3 regions of the Martelella sp. AMO21009 genome follow, and region 2 is predicted to be linked to each of the others. Evidence: predicted binding sites of a transcription regulator. Region 2 holds the regulator's gene; each other region holds the start of a gene.
What was found. The regulator PhoB, encoded in region 2, activates phosphate uptake and scavenging genes when phosphate is short. The targets are predictions, from matches to a motif close to TGTCATNNANCTGTCAT.
Positions count from the first base shown of each region.

Region 1: a site for PhoB is predicted at 1,575-1,591, ahead of pstS (phosphate ABC transporter substrate-binding protein PstS). Genes of this name have one in related genera too.
Region 3: a site for PhoB is predicted at 1,976-1,992, ahead of V6766_RS12795 (esterase-like activity of phytase family protein). Genes of this name have one in related genera too.

Region 1 is NZ_JBAKFR010000014.1:69,504-72,783, reverse strand. It holds gene pstC (phosphate ABC transporter permease subunit PstC) at 1-264, opposite strand, end outside; gene pstS (phosphate ABC transporter substrate-binding protein PstS) at 405-1,442, opposite strand; gene V6766_RS15605 (autotransporter outer membrane beta-barrel domain-containing protein) at 2,029-3,280, shown strand, end outside.
Region 2 is NZ_JBAKFR010000002.1:227,763-231,042, forward strand. It holds gene V6766_RS03310 (flavin-containing monooxygenase) at 1-1,278, shown strand, start outside; gene phoB (phosphate regulon transcriptional regulator PhoB) at 1,382-2,065, opposite strand; gene phoU (phosphate signaling complex protein PhoU) at 2,088-2,807, opposite strand; gene pstB (phosphate ABC transporter ATP-binding protein PstB) at 2,820-3,280, opposite strand, start outside.
Region 3 is NZ_JBAKFR010000009.1:130,465-133,744, forward strand. It holds gene V6766_RS12790 (patatin-like phospholipase family protein) at 1-520, opposite strand, end outside; gene V6766_RS12795 (esterase-like activity of phytase family protein) at 778-1,917, opposite strand; gene parE (DNA topoisomerase IV subunit B) at 2,031-3,280, opposite strand, start outside.

The DNA of each region.
Region 1 (3,280 bases), on a different contig from region 2:
GCCCCAGATTTCCGCGAGAATGCCGTATTCATTGGTGTTGGGGTTCCACTCGACGGTCGTCAGGAAGCTCAACCCGTATTGGCGCATGGCGGGCGCTGCCTGGCCGCCGATCTTCCAGAAAATATAGGCCAGCAAGACGACGATCAGCAGGCCTGCCAGAAATGTCAAAAAGCGGAAGGATTTGTCGTAACCGTACTCGAAAGCGGTCGGCGGGCGCGAAACGCTGCCGTCGCTTGGCGGGGCGGATTTCGATGTATGGGCCATCAACGGGCTCCTGCTGGCGGCGATCGGGTGGCCGCGATCTGACAAATAACGAGCGTCACAATTCTTGCGCGGTGCTGCAATCGGACGAAAGCCGGGGCGCAAACACGTTACGCCCCGGCGAAAGCTTGATCAGGCCGAAATCAGCCGCCGATTTCTTCCATCGACTTCTTGTTGATTTCGATGATGTTTTCCGGCAGCGGGATGTAGCCCAGCTTGTCGGCCATGGTCTGGCCGGTGGTCAGGCCGTAGTTGATCATTTCCTTCAGAGCCGCAACGGTGTCGGCGTCCTGGCCGTCCTTGTAGAACAGCATCCAGGTGAAGGTGGCGATCGGGTAAGCCTGCTCGCCCTTCGGGTCGGTGATGAAGGCGACGTTGTTTTCGTCGAGTTCGGCCGAAGCGAGCGCGGCGCTACCGGCTTCCGGACCAGCCTTCACGAAGTTGCCGGCCTGGTTTTCCAGCATGGCGTAAGGCGTGTTGGTCTGCTGGGCGTAGCCATACTCGATGTAGCCGATCGCGCCGGGGGTCTGCTTGACCGTGGCGGTGATGCCCTGGTTGCCCGGAGCGGCGACGAAGTTCGAAGCCTTCGGCCACGGAACGGTCTTGCCGCCGCCGACCGTGCTTTCGAAATCGGACGAGATTGCCGAAAGATGGTTGGTGAAGTTGAAGTTGGTGCCCGACGAGTCCGAACGAACGACAACGGTGATGTCTTCGTCGGGAAGCTCGACGCCTTCATTCGCGGCGGCGATCGCTTCGTCGTTCCACTTGGTGATTTCGCCGAGGAAGATCTTCGGGTAGACGTCGCGCGGCAGCTTCAGCTCGGAAACGCCTTCGAGATTGTAGGCGAGAACAACTTCACCGGCCGTCATCGGCAGGAGAACAACGCCGCCGTCGACCTTGGCGATTTCTTCGTCATTCATGGCAGCATCGGAGGCTGCGAAATCGACAACGCGGTTGGTGAAGTCTTCGATACCGCCGCCGGAGCCCTTGGCCTGGTAGTTGACTTCGATACCGGTCTTCTGGCCAAAATCCTTAAACCAGGCCGAATAGAGCGGGAAGGGGAAGGAGGCGCCCGAGCCGGTCAGCGACGTGTCGGCGGCGTGAGCGAAAGTGCCGGAGACGGCCATGGCGACGGCAACGGCAGCAACCTTAGCGCCCTTGGAAAAATTTCCGATTTTCATCAGATAGCCCTTTTGAGGTTTGGTTGAAAACGGGAGTGCTATAACAACGAAAGTCATGTAAGCATATATTGTTGTAAAAATTTCATAATTCCCGAAATTTACCGGTGTGCTGTTATTTAATATTCAAATAACTGTCATAAAACTGTCATAAAAGGTCAAGGTACGGATTTATTCTGCGGTTGCCTTTCATCTGGACTGCGCTTGACGCTTGGCGGCATGCCCGGCTTGGGCAAAATCTGGCTAGGCCGGGCTGCAGGGTTCGCCGGCCTTTGATGCAGGCCGCACTTCAATGATGCGAATACCATTTCGGGACGTTCGGCACATCATTGGGTACGTTCAGGCGATACACGGCCCCTTTTTCCCCTTAATCAGAAGATCGATCCGTCCGGGTTAGTGAAACGTGTCGCTTCCGGAAAATCCATCGCTTTAAGGCACATGGCGCATACGTACGTGCTCAACGCAAGTTTGCATGATGCGCCACGTCCTTAAATGTTAGCGACTGCTATCGAATCTGCTTGTATTTCTGTGCGCTTAATGTCATCTCGCTAAATCAGGAATCAGCTTATTAGCTTTAATGGGGGGCTACATGACATTGTCGAGAGAGAACCTGCGCGGCGGGCGCATGACCAAGGTCGCGGGCAAGGCAGCGAGCTACGCGCCGCGCGCAACCGCATCGGTGATAGCGCTCAGCATGCTGGCGCTTTCGTCAGGTGCGGCTTATTTTGGCACGGGGGCTTCGACTGCATTTGCGGCGAATGAGTGTGGATCGGCTGGCGGTGCCAATGCGGTGATCGATTGTACCGGCAATAAGCCGGTCGGCATCACCTATAATTACCTGCAGGGTGCGACTGTTACGCTCAATGATCCCGGCATGAAAATCGGCGATGCTTGGTATAATTTTAGCTTCACTGGCGTGAGGCTCACGTCGAGCGGCGGCAATGCGCTTACCCTCAACGCCGACAGCTACAACAGGATTTACTGGCCGGTTGTGCTGCAAGGCGACGGCGCGGTCGCCGCCAACTTTTCCGGCGGCGAGGTGCGGGGCGGGCTCCTTGCGACAGCCAATATTGTCGTCACGCTCGCGCCAGGCGGCACGGCCGATCATATGGGTACGGTCAAACTTGACGGCACGACGGTAAGCATCGGCTCGGCCCTGACCCCAGGCACCAACGCCGTGATCGTGAACGGCAATGCCGACGGTTCTGAAATGGCGGCGACGATCACCGGCGGTTCGTCCGTCAGCATCGGCGGAAACAATGCCTTTGGCGTACGCCTGACGGGTAGCGGCGTCGGCAATACCGGCTCTGTCGTGGTCGATGGCGCAAGTCAGATCACGGCCTCCAACAGCGTCAATATAGACATCAGCAATCCGGGTCTTCACAAGGCAACCGCGATCAGCGTCGAAACCTCCGGCGCCTCCAGTATGGGCTATGTGTCCTTGTCGGACGGTGCCGATGTCAGCGCATCGGCCACCAACGCTCTTGATCTTGCTCTTTCTACCGGTATTTCCAACAAGGCCGGGGACGGCGGCGTCGAAACCATTGTCGACAACGCAACGCTTTCGTCCACCGCGACTTCGCTTGAGATCTCCACAGCTATTGCGATTGATAACCAAAGTGTCGGCGGTGTGGCTCAAGCCACTGTGAAAGGTGCGGGATCAGTTTCCGCAGCAGCTGAAGCCTATACCGTTTTGGGCAGCGGAACGCAGGCTTCCGCAACGGCGATCCGCAATGCCTCAGACACGCAGAATGCGTTCGTGTCTGTTGCCGAAGGCGGAACATTGGAATCCGAGGCCAATGGTAAGGAAGCCTACGCTACAGCCTCGGGCATCCTCAACA
Region 2 (3,280 bases):
TTCAACACCCGCATCGCCCGCGCTGAATGGAAAGAGGATGAGGGCCGCTGGCTTCTGACCACCACGGCCGGCGATACGGTGAAGGCAAAATATGTGATCGAGGCCGTGGGGCTTCTCTCCTCCTCCTATGCCCCGCAATTTCCCGACCAGGACAAGTTCAAAGGCGAGGTCCTGCTCGCCTCGAAATGGCCGGACACCGCGCCCGATCTGGAAGGCAAGCGCGTGGGCGTGGTCGGCACCGGCTCGACCGGCATCCAGATCATCACCGCGCTCGCCGACAAGGTCGGCCATCTGCATGTGCTGCAGCGGACCGCGCAATGGGTGGTGCCGCTCGGCATCGGCCCCTTCCCGGCCGAAACGCGCGAGAAGATCAAGGCCGATCCGCATGGCTTCCGCGACTGGGCGCTGAGCACGGCTGCGGTTTTCGGCTTCGACGAAAGCACCGTGTCCGCGCTCGAGGTGGATGAGGAAGAGCGCCGCCGGGTCTATGAGAAGGCGTGGCAGAAGGGCAACGGCTTCAGCTTCCTGCTCGAAACCTTCTCCGATATTCCGGTGACCGCCGAAGCCAACAAGACGGCGACCGATTTCATCAAGTCGAAGATCGACGCCATCGTCAAGGATCCGGAGACCGCCCGCAAGCTGACCCCGCGCGACTATTACGCCAAGCGTCCGCTGGCCGCCGACAATTACTACGAGACCTATAATCGCGACAATGTCACCCTCCACGACGTCAAGGCCGAGCCGATCGAGCGCTACGCCGAAAACGGGCTGATCGTCGGCGGCAGGGAGCTGGAACTCGACGTGGTGATCATGGCGACCGGCTTCGACGCGATGACCGGCAACTATCTGAAGATCGACACGATCGGCCGCGACGGCGTGCGCCTGAAGGACGCCTGGAAGGAAGGCCCGCGCGCCTATGCCGGCATGTCGATCGCCGGTTTTCCGAACCTTCTGATGGTGTTCGGCCCGTTCAGCCCCTTCACCAGCCAGCCGCTGGTGCATGAATGGCAGGTCGACTTCCTGTGCACCCTGATCGAAAAGGCCGAACAGGGCAACGGCATCATCGAGACCAGCAAAAAGGCCCAGGACGACTGGGTGCGGGTGTGCCAGGAAGGCATGGCCGGCACGCTGTTCGAGGTTACCGATAGCTGGATCAACGGCGCCAACATTCCCGGCAAGCCCCGCACCTCGATGTGGTATATGGGCGGCATGGGCAATTACATGACCGAAATGAACGCCATCCGCGACGACAATTACCGCGGTTTCGAAGTCCGCTGATCCCGAACGTCGAAGGCACGGGATTGACCGGACTTCGATTCAATGGATGTTCCGGCGTACGATCTCATCTCAAAGGGCGAAGTAGCAGGGGCCATGCGGCCCCTCACACTTCCATCGAATAGCCGGCCCCGCGCACGGTGCGGATCACGTCGGGCATCTGCGAGAAGTTGAGCGCCTTGCGCAGCCGGCCGACATGGACGTCGACGGTGCGTTCGTCGACATAGATGTCGTGGCCCCAGACGCCATCGAGAAGCTGGGAGCGCGAGAACACCCGGCCGGGCGAGGTCATCAGGAATTCGAGCAGCCGGAACTCGGTCGGCCCGAGGCGAACTTCCTTGGCCTTGCGATGGACGCGGTGGGTCTCGCGGTCAAGCTCGATATCGCCGCATTTCAAGACGCTGGAGAGCACTTCCGGCCGGGCCCGGCGCAGGATCGCCTTGACGCGCGCCATCAGTTCCGGCGTCGAGAACGGCTTGACGACATAGTCGTCGGCGCCGATCGCAAGGCCGCGAACCTTCTCGCTTTCCTCGCCGCGCGCCGTCAGCATGATGATCGGCAGGCGCTCGGTTTCCGGCCGCATCCTGAGCCGGCGGCAGAGCTCGATGCCGGAGACGCCGGGCAGCATCCAGTCGAGCAGAAGAAGGTCCGGCACCCGTTCCTGGAGCCTCAGTTCGGCCTCGTCGCCGCGGGCGATCGTCTCGACTTCATAGCCTTCCGATTCAAGGTTGTAGCGCAGCAGAACGCTCAGCGCTTCTTCATCTTCGACAACTGCAATCTTCGGAACCATCTCGTGCCTCTGTCAAATGGTTTCAGGACTTGCTTTCGCCGGAGCCGACCGAGGGCGACATGTCGTCCTTCGGGCGTTCTCCCTGCGGCTGCGAGCCGGTGGCGATGTAGTAGATCATTTCAGCAATATTGGTGGCGTGGTCGCCGATGCGCTCGATGTTCTTGGCGCAGAACAGAAGATGCGTGCAGGTGGTGATGTTGCGCGGATCTTCCATCATGTAGGTCAGAAGCTCGCGGAACAGCGAGGTGTAGATCGCGTCGATCTCCTCGTCGCGCTCGCGGATCGAGTTGGCCTTGTCGGCCTGGCGCGAGGTGTAGGCGTCGAGCACTTCCTTGAGCTGGAGCAGCGCCAGTTCCGACAGGTGCTCGATGCCGTGAGCGAGCTTGCGCGGCACGCCGGTGCCCTGCACCGAAATCACCCGCTTGGCGGTGTTCTTGGCCATGTCGCCGACGCGCTCGAGATCGGCGGCGATCCGGATCGCGCCCATGATTTCGCGCAGGTCCGCCGCCACCGGCTGGCGCCGCGCGATGGTGACGATCGCCTTTTCGCCGACCTCGCGCTCGGCATCGTCCAGCGCCAGATCCTCGGCGATCACCTTTTCGGCGAGCTCGGTATCGGTGTTGACCAGCGCCACGACGGATTGCGAGACCATCTCTTCCGCCATGCCGCCCATTTCGGAGATCCGGCGCTGGAGATATTTCAGCTCCTCGTCGAAGGCCGATATGATATGCGAGTGTGCCATCTGTGCGTCTCCTTAACCGAACCGGCCCATGATGTAGTCCTGGGTCCGCTGGTCCGCGGGATTGGTGAAAATCGTGTCGGTGTCGTCCTCCTCGACCATGTAGCCGAGGTGGAACATCGCCGTGCGTTCGGAAACGCGGGCGGCCTGCTGCATCGAATGGGTCACCATCACGATGGTGTAGTTCTGCTTCAGCTCGCTGATCAGCTCTTCCACGCGCGCGGTCGCGATCGGGTCGAGCGCCGAGCACGGTTCGTCCATCAGGATCACTTCGGGGCTGACAGCAATGGCGCGGGCGATGCAGAGCCGCTGCTGCTGGCCGCCGGAAAGGCTGGTGCCGGGCTCGTGCAGGCGGTCCTTGACCTCGTTGAACAGGCCGGCCTTCTGCAGGCTGGTCTCGACGATCCGGTCGAAATCCGAACGGTGGCGGGCCAGACCATGGATGCGCGGGCCATAGGCGACATTCTCGTAGATCG
Region 3 (3,280 bases), on a different contig from region 2:
AGAAATCGGTCGCGACGATCGCGAGCGGTATCTCCAGCCCGGCGAAATCGGCGGGCAGGTCCGCAGGCAGCAGCGCCGCGAACAGGATCTCCGGCTCGATCACCGCCGGACGGAACAGGTTGAACAGCGAGCCCCAGGTATCGCCGGTATCGATCAGCAGGCGCTTCAGCAGCGACTGGCGCTGGGTCAGCAGGTCCACGCCATATTCGCGGATTTCGGTGCCGGTCATGCCGCTGGCGTAGAGCGCGCCGATGATCGAGCCCATCGACGTGCCGGTCATCTGTTTGGGTCTGATGCCGAGTTCATCAAGGCTCTGGAGGTAGGGGATATGGGCAAAGGCCTTGGCCGCGCCGCCGCCGAGCGCCAGCGCGAAACCATCGCGGCCGACGGGCTCAGCCTCCAGCGCGACGCCGGGCAGATTGCGGGTGATCGTTCCCGGTCGGCTCTCGGCCCTGGCAAGACCGGTTGCGCCGGCCAGACCGGCAGCAGAGGCGATGATGAAGTTTCGGCGCGAAGTCATTGTTTCACAGAGCTTTTCTTTTTTGTCAGGCACAGACTATAGAGAGCGTATCCATGCCCGACAAGCGCGGAAACCGGCTCAATTTTGGCGTTTGCGGAGAAACCGGTTTAAGTCGTTGGTACCACGGTTTGAGTTTCCTTCGTAACGCCATGTTTATTAAAGATATAATTAACCTTAACGCCAGCCTTTCACCATCACGTGCGGGCCCGCGTTTCACGAGGATGCGGGCCCGCCTTATCGATCCGACCAGCACCGTCTCAGCGGCTGACGCCGGGCAGGCTTTCGATCCTGAAGGCCAGAAACTGGGTCTTCTGGTCGGCATTGAAATTGTTGTCGGAGGCCAGCAGCAGGAGCGGCGTTCCGTCTTCCGCCCGGCCGATCGTCATCGCCTCGATATTGTCGGGCTCGATGCCGATGGCGCCGAGATCGAGGATCTGGGTCTTGGCAACCGGCACGATGGTCTCGTCGGTGTCGGCAAGCGAGGCGATCGCCGAAACATCGGTCGCGCCGTCGAGGTCGATCATGAAGATCCGGATGGTGAAGCCGCGGTTTTCGGCGAAGCTGCGCTCGGAAATCAGAAGGCGGGTGTCGTCGAGCGGCATCATGTCGGAGAGGCCGTTGTCGTTCCACGCGCCGCCGTCGACCGGCGCATGGGGAATAGGGTCGATCATGTAGACATACTGCGCCGTCGGTTCGCCGCTTTCGGCATCGTAACGCACGATCCGGGCGGGGCTTGCGGTGGTGAGCGTCGAGGCGGGGCCGTCCTGATAGAGGGCTGCCTCATTGGCCACCAGCACGTCGCCGGCGGGCAGCAGCGCGATGCTCTCGAAAGCGTTATTGTTGCGGATGCCGGTGGCATGGTCCTCGCTCGGCGCAAAGCCGTCGGGCAGGGCGAATTCGCGCACGAAATTGCCATCGGTCGACGTGACGCGCACGAACGGCGCGATCATCGCCTTGCCGTCGCCCTCGCTCGACCAGATCAGATTTTCGCCGAACAGGCGGATCTGTTCCGGATCGACGGTCTTTTCCGCAAAGGGCGATCCGTTCTCGTCCTTCAGCGTCACGGTCTTCACGACCGAGACATCGTCGATGCCGTTGGCGCCTGATTCGATATCGAGTTCGTAGAACCGGGCCGGAGCCTTCTGGGAACGGTCGTCGGAGATCGCGATGTAGCGGCCGGTTGCGGCATCGTAGTCGATCCCGGAAATGCCGCCGAATTCGACGCCGTCGATCAAGGTCCCGGTGTCGATCGCGAATTCACCGGCGAATGTCAGGCTGATGGGGCTGTCGCAGTCGTTGATCGGGCAGTCGACGGCAATTGTCTTGCCGATCTCGGCGGCATGGGCGCCGGCGGCGAGTATGGCGATAAGGGTAGTGGCGGAAAGCAGGGATTTCATGGCAGCACCTCGTGTGAGACGGCGGGAGTGACCGTCATTGAGGTAGTGCCCTCGCTCGTTATCAGGCGTATGACACCGGCCCCGTGAGAACGTCTCCGGGCCGGCGCTCGCCGTCAGATATCCAGGTTCTCCGCGAACGCCGCGTTTTCCTGGATGAAGCGGAAGCGGGCTTCCGCCTTGGTGCCCATCAGGTCTTCCACCGCAGCCTTGGTGCCTTCGAAATCGACGTCGTCGATATCGACACGCAGAAGCGTGCGCTTCTTCGGGTCCATGGTGGTTTCCTTGAGCTGGGCCGGCAGCATTTCGCCAAGCCCCTTGAAGCGGCTGATTTCGACCTTGCCACGGCCGGTGAACACCGACTTCATCAGCTCTTCGCGGTGGGCGTCGTCGCGCGCATAGGCCGTCTTGCCGCCCTGGGAAAGCTTGTAGAGCGGGGGGACGGCCAGATAGAGGTGGCCCTGGCGGATCAGCTCCGGCATCTCGGTATAGAAGAAGGTGATCAGCAGCGAGGCGATGTGCGCGCCGTCGACGTCCGCATCGGTCATGATCACGATGCGCTCATAGCGCAGGTCTTCCTCGCGGTATTTCGTCCGCGTGCCGCAGCCGAGCGCCTGGATCAGGTCGGCAAGCAACTGGTTGGAGGTGAACTTGTCGCGCCCGGCGCTCGCCACGTTCAGGATCTTGCCCCGAAGCGGCAGGATCGCCTGATTGGCGCGGTTGCGCGCCTGCTTGGCCGAGCCGCCGGCCGAATCGCCCTCGACCAGAAACAGTTCCGCGCCTGCGGCGGTATTCTGCGAACAGTCGGCGAGCTTACCGGGCAGGCGCAGTTTTTTCACCGCGGTCTTGCGGTTGACCTCGCGCTCCTTGCGGCGGCGCAGCCGCTCCTCGGAGCGTTCGATGACCCAGTCGAGCAGTTTTTCCGCCTCTGCCGGGTTGGCAGAAAGGTAAAGGTCGAAGGGGTCGCGCAACGCGTTCTCGACGATCCTCTGGGCCTCGACGGTGGCCAGCCTGTCCTTGGTCTGGCCGACGAATTCTGGCTCGCGGATGAACACCGAGAGCATGCCGACGGCCGAAATCATCACATCGTCGGTGGTGATCTGCGCGCCGCGCTTGTTGCCGATCATCTCGGCGTAGTTCTTCAGCCCCCGCATCAGCGCCTGGCGCAGGCCCGCCTCATGCGTGCCGCCTTCGGGCGTGGGGATGGTGTTACAGTAGGAATGGACGTTCGGGTCGCCGCCATACCAGGCCACCGCCCATTCCACCGCGCCGTGGCCGCCGGTCTTCTCGGTCTTGCCGGCGAAGATTTCGCGGGTGACGGTGAAATCCTTGCCGATGGTTGCGGCGAGATAATCCTTGAGCCCGC